DNA from 3 places in the Solibacillus sp. genome. Region 2 is predicted to be linked to each of the others. Evidence: riboswitches for the same ligand, from Rfam matches in the RefSeq annotation. Region 2 holds a riboswitch; each other region holds the start of a gene.

Region 1 (3,188 bases), on a different contig from region 2:
TGCCGCTAAAGCTAGTACTGAAGCTCCTAAAATAACACTTGATAATAATTTCTTCATTTGTTTTACCTACCCTTTTTTTAGTTTGTTCAGTTTATCGAAACAATTTTTATATTCTGATTATTCATCTTGTAGACGCGCACTTTTTTAAAGTTTGCGTCCACATTGTTTCGATGCACCAATATTTATAATTACGGCCTTATTAGCCACTAACTATCGTTTGTCCACTCTTGCTGTAATGAAATCCCCAATATACTGGATGATGAATACGACAACTAAAATTAAAACTGTTGCCATTAATGTCACATCTGTCCTGTTACGCTGGAAACCGTCAAGGAATGCCAGGTTTCCTAAACCACCAGCACCGATAATGCCGGCCATTGCTGTATATCCTACTAACGCGACAGCTGTAACAGTAATACCAGAAATTAATGCCGGTAAGCTTTCCGGAATCAGCACTTTCCAAATAATCGTAGAAGTTTTCGCTCCCATTGAGCGTGCCGCTTCAATGACACCTTTATCAATTTCTCTTAATGCTATTAATACCATGCGCGCATAAAATGGTGCTGCCCCAATAATTAGCGCAGGTAATGCTGCATTGGCGCCACGGATTGTTCCAAGTAAAAACTTTGTGAACGGAATTAATAAAATGATTAAGACGATAAAGGGAATCGACCGGAAAATATTTACGAGTGATCCTGTCAAAAAGTGTACAATTTTATTTGCCCATAATTGATTGTCGCTCGTTAAAAATAAGACAATACCAATTAAAAGTCCCAGTATAAATGTGATGACTGTCGCAACAGCCGTCATATACATTGTTTCATATGTTGCTTCGAGCATTTTACCCCAATCTACGTTCGGAAATAATTGATTAAACATGCTCAATCACCTCCGCCTGAATTTCTTGCTTCGCTAAAAAGCTCAATGCTTCCGCGACTGCTTTCGGCTCGCCATCGATATGAATAAACAATGTACCGAACGAACCGCCCGTTGTATTTGAGATTTTGCCATGCACTATATTTACAACTACGTCAAATTGCTTAATCATTTGTGAGATGACAGGCTGTTCTGTCGTTGCCGCAGCAAAAGTTAATTTAGCGATTTTGCCTTCTGGATAATTAGCTAAAATCTGTTCCAGTGATGCTTGTGTTTCCTGTGTCTCCCCAGAAGCTTGCGATACGAAGTTCTTCGTAATCGGTGCTTGTGGATGCTGGAATACTTGTAATACATCTCCCTGTTCCACTACTTTTCCGGCTTCCATAACAGCTACTCTGTTACAGATTTTACGGATAACATGCATTTCATGTGTAATGAGTACAATTGTAAGTCCGATGTGTTGATTAATATCAAGCAGCAGTTCCAAAATCGAATCTGTTGTTTCAGGATCAAGTGCTGAAGTCGCTTCATCACATAAAAGCACTTCCGGATTGTTTGCCAACGCACGGGCAATGCCAACACGCTGCTTTTGGCCGCCTGAAAGTTGAGAAGGATACGCTTTCCCTCTTCCTTTTAAACCAACAAGTTCAATTAGCTCTTCTACTCGTTTTTCACGATCAGCTTTTGAAACACCTGCTATTTCAAGTGGAAATGCGATGTTTTCTTCAACTGTACGTGACCAAAGTAAATTGAAGTGCTGGAAAATCATACTTATTTTTTGACGTGCTTCTCGTAGTTTTGCCCCGGAAGCTTTTGCAATATCCTGACCGCCTACTATGACAGAGCCTGTCGTTGGCTTTTCCAAACCGTTCAATAGGCGAATCATTGTACTTTTACCGGCACCACTGTAGCCGATAATACCGTATATTTCTCCTTTGTTAATCGATAGACTTACATTATCAACTGCTGTAAGTTTACCGTTTTTCGTGTTATACACTTTTGTAATATTTTGTATATCAATCATCGGTTGTACTCCTTCTAAATTGAAATAACCTTCCTGCTATTTCAATATCATCTTCTTTTTTTCATTCAAAACCTCCGCTGAATGAAAAAAACCTTTCTACCAAGACAAGTAGAAAGGTTTCACATACATTTATACGGTAAACCGTTCTCTCATCTTTCAAAGTTTACACTTTGTGTGAATTGGCACCTTTGCGAAATCGCTGGTTGCCGGGCTTCATAGGGCACTTCCCTCCACCTCTCTTTATAAGAGTAACGTTATTAAGTTTTATTATTATGAATGTTACTTTATCACGACAAAGTGACTACGTCAATTACTTTTTTAATATTTCATACAAAAACGGTACGGATTTAAATGCATAAATTTTATTCGTTAGTTCCCCGTTGTCTGAAACGATTAAACAAGGTACACTTTCAATTTTCAATTCATAAGGCAAATCCCCTAAATAATTGATATTTGCCATACCAAGCGGGAGATCTGGTAGTAATTTCTCAATGACTTCCAACATTTTTTCCGATACTTCACAAGTGCCGCACATAGGCGTATATAAGAAAAACGCTGTCTGATCATATTGTTGTACGTTCTGTTCCCACTGCTGTTTCGTCCATTGTTCCATTATACTGTCATCCTTCTTTTACTAAAAATTTTGCCTGTAGTAAAATATCCTTTAAGATTTTAGTAGGTGTTTTTTCTACTTCTACATATTCGTGAGGTATGATAAGCTGTGTCGCTTCGGGATATGCACGGTTCATCAGTTTACGTAACTTTTCACCGTTTTTATCTGCATCAAACATCGTGATAATTTCATCTTGCTCATATTCTTCCAATAAATCAATCAAATTGACTTCGCTTATTGTGCCATTTGTACAAATAATCGTCACATCCTCAGCTAATATCGGGAGTAATCTCAATTTATCGGCACGTCCTTCGACAACAAGGCATTTTCCCATACGTACACGCTTCCTTTCAAAGTCACCTTTATGTATAGAATAACAAAAAAACACTAAAACCTTTAATTAGAAGGCTTTAGTGTTCCAGATTATTGTTCGATTAAAGCAGTGTAAGCATCTGCGTCTAATAATTCTTCAACTTCCGCTTCACTTGTTAACTCAACAGTAACCATCCATGCATTTCCGTATGGAGATTCATTTACGAATTCCGGATTGTCCAGTAATTCTTCGTTGATTGCAACTACTTTACCCGAAAGTGGTGCATATAGTTCAGAAACTGTTTTAACAGATTCTACACTACCGAAAGGCTGATCCTTTGAAATTTCATCGCCTACTTCAGG
Region 2 (3,188 bases):
CATTGGGCCATTTTAGGGCTGAACGGCTCCGGTAAAACGACTTTGCTGAAAGTAATTAACGGCTATATTTGGCCAAATGAAGGAAACGTCCAAGTACTGGGTGAAACATATGGGAAGACATATATACCAAAACTGCGGACTCGGATCGGCTGGGTCAGCAATGCGATGATCGATAATTTCAACTGGCAGGATAATGCGATTGAAATCGTGCTCAGTGGAAAATTCGGTGCCCTTCGCCTGTTCAATGATGTGACGGAAGAAGAAATAGAACATGCTGTTTCGATTATGAAGCATTTTCACTGCGACCATTTAGCGAATAAATCATTCGAGCATTTGTCACAAGGTGAACGGCAGCGTGTTCAAATAGCAAGGGCCATTATGGCGGATTCGGAAATTTTGATATTGGATGAGCCGTGTGGCGGTCTGGACTTGATCGAACGGGAAAACTTGCTGCAAACGATTGAACAGATTGCAGAAGCAGAAAACGGCCCTACCCTTATTTATGTTACGCATCATGTAGAAGAAATACTTCCTTGTTTTAGCCATGTACTTTTAATGAAAGACGGAAAAAATGTCGAAGCCAATACACGCGAAGTTGTTTTAACTAACGAATTATTAAGCGATTTCTTCGGGCGGGAAATCAGTTTGCAGATCGAACGCGAACGTGCCTGGGTCGCAATTAAATAAACGAACCAGCAGGAGTCCATCTCTTGCTGGTTCGTTTCATTTATAAACATTAAATATGATATTCAATATTTTCATCGACGTAATGCCATTCATACGGTGTTTCTTGGTAAACGTAGTAGTTCAGCCAGTTGTAGAACAACAGATGAGAATGGGCACGCCAAACATTTTTCGGTGCCTGCAGCGGGTCGTTGTTCGGGAAATAGTTAATCGGAATTTCCGTATTGTCCGGATCCTTCTCAACATCGCGGAAGTACTCATCCGATAATGTCGTTGCATCATACTCCAAATGTCCTGTAATCATTATATGCTTATTGTTTTTCGATTGAACGATAAACACGCCCGCATCATCCGAATAGCTTAGTAAACGCAAGTCAGGGTGTGCCCTCACTTCATCAATCGAAACCGATGTATGGCGTGAATGAGGTGCCACATACTCATCACTGAAGCCCCTTACTAAATCTACTGTTAAATCCGTGATCACATGTGAATAAACACCGGAGCACTTTTTCGGCAATTCGAATTTTCCGATGCCAAAATGGTGATACAGGGCAGCTTGAGCGCCCCAACATATATACATGATTGAAGTCACATGTTCATTTGCCCAATCCATTACATGCGTAATTTCATTCCAGTAGCCTACATCTTCAAAATCCATTTTCTCTACTGGCGCTCCCGTAATAATGAGTCCATCAAAACGGCGGTGCTTCACTTGGTCAAACGTCCGGTAAAACGTATCTAAATGCGATTTGGAAACATTTTTTGATTCGTATGTAGCCGTGTTTAAAAATGTCACATCTACCTGTAATGGTGTGTTACCGAGTAAGCGCAGTAATTGCAGTTCGGTTTTCTCTTTTTCAGGCATTAAATTAAACACTAAAATATTTAACGGTCGAATCTGCTGTGTTTTCGCACGGTCTTCCTCCATGACGAAAATCTTCTCTTTTCTAAGCAGTTCACCCGCCGGTAAATGTTTCGGAATATTAATCGGCATTCCACTTTCCCCCTCATAAGCTTTTTCAACTATCTTTTAATAATCTGTGGTATTCAGGCAATGCATTGTTTTAAGAGCGAAACGAACCGTTCCGGAACAATATAAAAAGCCCCTCTCATTCCAGCAAAACAGAATTGAGAGGGGCTTTTTTACCCGTTCTTATCTGCCAAGGTTAACACCTTGCTGGAAGTAGCACCTTTCTAGTTGTACTAGAGGTTGCTGAAGCATCATCGGGCCAAGTCCCTCCGCTTCTCTTGATAAGACTATTAAATTGTCATTAGTGTATCATGTACTTTATAATTTTGCAATAATTCCAAAAATATTATTTCACTCTTCCTGCAGCTGTTCTTTTTCTATATTGAATAAAATTTTCTCCAGCTGTTCATCCCAAACACGTGTCAATGTATTGTATACCCGTACAAAATGCCTGTTCTCCTTTTGATCAAAAAGTAAAAAACATAGGACCGGTATATCATTAATCTGGATCGATTCAGTTGAAACAACACTTGTTATATAGTGCGGTACTTCATCTTCCGCCACGGGTTGTTCGGAAAGTTGCTGTTGAATGAAATCAATCAGCACGGTTTCTTCAATCGCTTCGATTTCTTCTGTTTCGATTGTCGGGAAAGGCTCCGGAAACTCTTCCAAGTCCGCAAATTCCTCCAGATCGCCCTCCAATGGCTGTTCATGAATCGGGCTGTATTGAATAAAATAACTTGTTTCTTCAAGTTCTTCTTCAAAAATGCCCGATTCCAGCTGTGCTTTCCCTTTAGCAGTAAGTGCAAATTCCTGTTCCTTCACAATCATACCCAGTCGTAACATTTTATTCGTCAAATCATGGATAAATAACGGTTCCACCAATAAAATTTCGGCTAAAAGCTCTACATTTTTCAGTTTCGCCTTCTCAAATGAAATGAGCATCATCTTCATTAAAATATCCATGGCATTGCGCATCACCGGATGATATTTCACTTCCAATGTGTGAATCGGAATGGCATATTGCATTTGCTTTTTGATTTCAATGGACGGGTTTTGGACGAGTTCTTTCTGCAGCTGTAAAACTGTATTTTGTAAATCCATTCAATCCCCCTGTTTCTACACAGCAAAATAGCCGTCCTGCTCTTTTGCTGTCGTTAATACATGGGCATACATATCCCGTGTTTTCGCGCTCTTTGGACGTTTTGTAAACATTTCGGTACTGCCGATCATAATAAGCAGTTCCCGAGCGCGGGATAATGCAACATTCAGACGGCGGTAATCTTTCGCAAACCCTATTTCTCCGCGTTCATTGTCATGATTCCGCACCATGCTGACGATAATCACATCCATCTCCATCCCTTGGAATTTATCGACCGACCCTGTACGGATGTGTAAATGAGGTACATTGATTTCCTGTTCAATCAGACGATTGATGCGCTTCACCTGCTCCGCGTAGAATGAAATAACGCCCACCGATTTTAATGCGTCATGTGGAATCAGCCCTTGTGCTTTCGCTTGTTCCGTTGCAGCA
Region 3 (3,188 bases), on a different contig from region 2:
CATTGTATATTTCCGGCTCATTTTCAGCAGAAAGGTTGATTGTTTTTGCGTAGCAACCACCTTCAATGTTGAATACGCCATTGTCAGACCAGCCATGCTCATCATCACCGATTAATTTACGGTCTTTGTCAGCTGATAACGTTGTTTTTCCTGTACCAGATAAACCGAAGAATAATGCTACATCGCCTTCTTCACCAACGTTAGCAGAGCAGTGCATCGGGAAGATACCTTGTTCAGGTAACAAGTAGTTCATAATACCGAAGATTGACTTCTTCATTTCACCTGCGTACTCAGTTCCGCCGATTAAGATGATTTTCTTTTCGATAGATGTTATAATAAATGTTTCCGATCCAGTACCGTCTACTTCAGGATCTGCTTTGAAGTTTGGCGCAGATACAATTGTAAACTCGGCAGCGTGTTTAGCCAATTCTTCTGCTGTTGGGCGGATGAATAATTGATGACAGAATAGATTATGCCAAGCATATTCGTTAATTACTTTAATAGATAATTGAGACTCTTTGTCTGCACCAGCAAAACCGTTGAATACATATAACTCGTCACGTTCTTTTAAGTAATTTACAACTTTTACATAAAGTTTATCAAATACTTCTGCTGAGATCGGACGGTTTACTTTACCCCAATCGATTTTATTGTCGCAAATTTCTTCTTTTACTATATATTTATCTTTTGGAGAGCGGCCAGTATACTTGCCTGTTTCAGCACGTAATGCACCTTCAACAGTTAGCGTTGCTTCTCCGCGTGATGTCGCTTTTTCAATTAATTGTGGAACAGATAATTGAGTTTTGATGTTTTCCCCGTTTAAAAGTTCTTTCAGCTCGTTAGCAATTTCTACCGAATTCATCTATTAAATACCATCCTTTTTTATAGTATTCCCTTATAGAGGGGAGTTGATTCCTAATTCAAAAATAGTATAACACATTAAGTGAAATAATCTATACTAATTGCAAATTATTTTTTCGTAAATTTTAGCGGATCGAAAAAAGTCAAAATTTGTTGACAGTACTTGATTTTTTGCGTAAGATGTTTAATTGAACGGATACTCTTATCCCGAGCTGGTGGAGGGGCAGGCCCTATGAAACCCGGCAACCTGCGTATATTTTATACGTGTTGGTGCCAACCTGATGCAAGGGCAAAATTTCCCTTGAACGATAAGAGTGAAAGGTAACGAAACGTAATATCCTTTCCTCACGTGTGATGAACACGGCTATGAGAGAAAGGATTTTTTTTATTTTGTTTTGCAATTTCGTACTGAGCGAAAATTATATAGTTACAGCCTTTCAGACCCTCGTGTTAAAGCAAATATAGCTTGACGTTAAAAAGGCGGATACGCAGAAGCGTAATTGCAATATGACGGACATGGGTAATGAGTACCGTATCAATAAAAAACAATTGCCAAAGTGATTTAGGAGGAAATGACATGACAAATCGTCGACTGTTTACATCAGAAAGTGTAACGGAAGGACATCCGGACAAAATTTGTGATCAAATCTCGGATGCCATTTTAGACGCTATTTTAGCTGCAGATCCAAATGCACGTGTAGCTTGTGAAACTACGGTAACAACAGGCTTAGTATTAGTATCTGGTGAAATTACAACTTCTACTTATGTAGATATGAAAGGAATTATCCGCGATACAGTAGCAGAAATCGGCTATACACGCGGTAAGTACGGCTTTGATGCTGAAAATCTTGCAGTACTAGTAGCAGTGGGAGAACAATCACCAGACATTGCACAAGGTGTTGACCAGGCATTGGAAGCACGTGAAGGTTCAATGACTGAAGATGAACTTGAAGCAATCGGTGCAGGCGACCAAGGTTTAATGTTCGGTTATGCATGTAACGAAACACCTGAACTTATGCCGATGCCTATTTCTTTAGCTCACAAATTAGCGCGTCGTTTAACAGAAGTGCGTAAATCAGGGGAATTGGAATATTTACGTCCGGATGGTAAAACACAAGTAACAATCGAATATGATGAAAACAATGTACCGGTTCGTGTGGATACAATCGTTATTTCAACACAGCACGATGAAGAAGCAACATTGGAACAAATCCAAACAGACATTAAAGAACACGTTATTAAACCGGTAGTTCCTGCTCATTTATTGGATGAGGCTACAAAGTACTTCATCAACCCGACAGGCCGCTTCGTAATCGGCGGACCTAAAGGAGATGCAGGTCTTACTGGTCGTAAAATAATTGTTGATACTTACGGCGGTTATGCGCGTCATGGTGGCGGAGCATTCTCTGGTAAGGATGCAACGAAAGTTGACCGCTCTGCAGCATATGCAGCACGCTATGTTGCTAAAAACATTGTAGCAGCTGGCTTAGCTGACCGTGCTGAAGTGCAACTGGCATATGCAATCGGTGTTGCACAACCTGTTTCAATCGCAGTTGATACGTTCGGTACAGGAAAAGTAGCTGAATCACAAATCGTAAATTGGGTTCGTGAACTTTTTGATTTACGTCCTGCAGGCATTATTAAAATGCTTGATTTACGTCGCCCAATCTATAAGCAAACAGCAGCATACGGACATTTCGGTCGCACAGATTTAAATGTGCCATGGGAAAATACGGATAAAGCAGCTGAATTAAAAGCAAAAGCAGGAATTTAATAAATAAAGGAGCATCCAGTTAAATGGATAGCTCCTTTTTTATAATTTCCAGTTAACCATCTAATTAATAGGTAGAGATTTCGACAAACAGTGAAATTACTTCTGAAGCGATTTATAGTATTGTCCCTTCGCTACATATTCGGAAATAATCCGATCCATATCTGCACGATCTTCTGCAGTTACTTCACGTACGACTTTTGCTGGGCGACCCATTGCTAAACAATTAGGAGGTATCACTTTTCCCGGTGGAACAAGACTGCCGGCACCGACAAATGCTCCCTCGCCTATAACGGCCCCGTCCAATATGATGGAACCCATACCAACTAAAGCGCGTTTTTTAATTGTACAGCTATGTAATATAACTTGATGACCAACTGTTACTTCATCTTCAATAATGAGAGGATAAGCGGGACTTTGGTGAAGGCAGCTCAAATCCTGGATGCTGACACGGTCGCCAATTATTGTTTTGTTCACATCGCCTCGGATTACTGTGTTAAACCAAATTGAAGTTTCGGCTCCTATAGTCACATCACCGGTGATTGTGGCATAGTCG

What was found. Region 2 has a riboswitch for S-adenosylmethionine ahead of metA (homoserine O-acetyltransferase MetA). Riboswitches for the same ligand answer to the same signal wherever they lie in the genome.
Region 1: another riboswitch for S-adenosylmethionine. It lies ahead of ABS917_RS13590 (methionine ABC transporter ATP-binding protein); the one in region 2 lies ahead of metA (homoserine O-acetyltransferase MetA).
Region 3: another riboswitch for S-adenosylmethionine. It lies ahead of metK (methionine adenosyltransferase); the one in region 2 lies ahead of metA (homoserine O-acetyltransferase MetA).

The regions. Positions count from the first base shown of each region.
Region 1 is NZ_JBELZM010000013.1:116,956-120,143, reverse strand. It holds gene ABS917_RS13600 (MetQ/NlpA family ABC transporter substrate-binding protein) at 1-57, opposite strand, end outside; gene ABS917_RS13595 (methionine ABC transporter permease) at 211-879, opposite strand; gene ABS917_RS13590 (methionine ABC transporter ATP-binding protein) at 872-1,900, opposite strand; SAM riboswitch class I at 2,047-2,149, opposite strand; gene ABS917_RS13585 (thioredoxin family protein) at 2,211-2,513, opposite strand; gene ABS917_RS13580 (toprim domain-containing protein) at 2,521-2,847, opposite strand; gene gcvH (glycine cleavage system protein GcvH) at 2,937-3,188, opposite strand, start outside.
Region 2 is NZ_JBELZM010000014.1:24,355-27,542, reverse strand. It holds gene ABS917_RS13765 (ABC transporter ATP-binding protein) at 1-687, shown strand, start outside; gene metA (homoserine O-acetyltransferase MetA) at 737-1,678, opposite strand; SAM riboswitch class I at 1,835-1,942, opposite strand; gene ABS917_RS13755 (nucleoside-diphosphate sugar epimerase) at 2,006-2,758, opposite strand; gene ABS917_RS13750 (AAA domain-containing protein) at 2,774-3,188, opposite strand, start outside.
Region 3 is NZ_JBELZM010000003.1:14,420-17,607, forward strand. It holds gene pckA (phosphoenolpyruvate carboxykinase (ATP)) at 1-862, opposite strand, end outside; SAM riboswitch class I at 1,061-1,176, shown strand; gene metK (methionine adenosyltransferase) at 1,439-2,635, shown strand; gene ABS917_RS04390 (gamma carbonic anhydrase) at 2,732-3,188, opposite strand, start outside.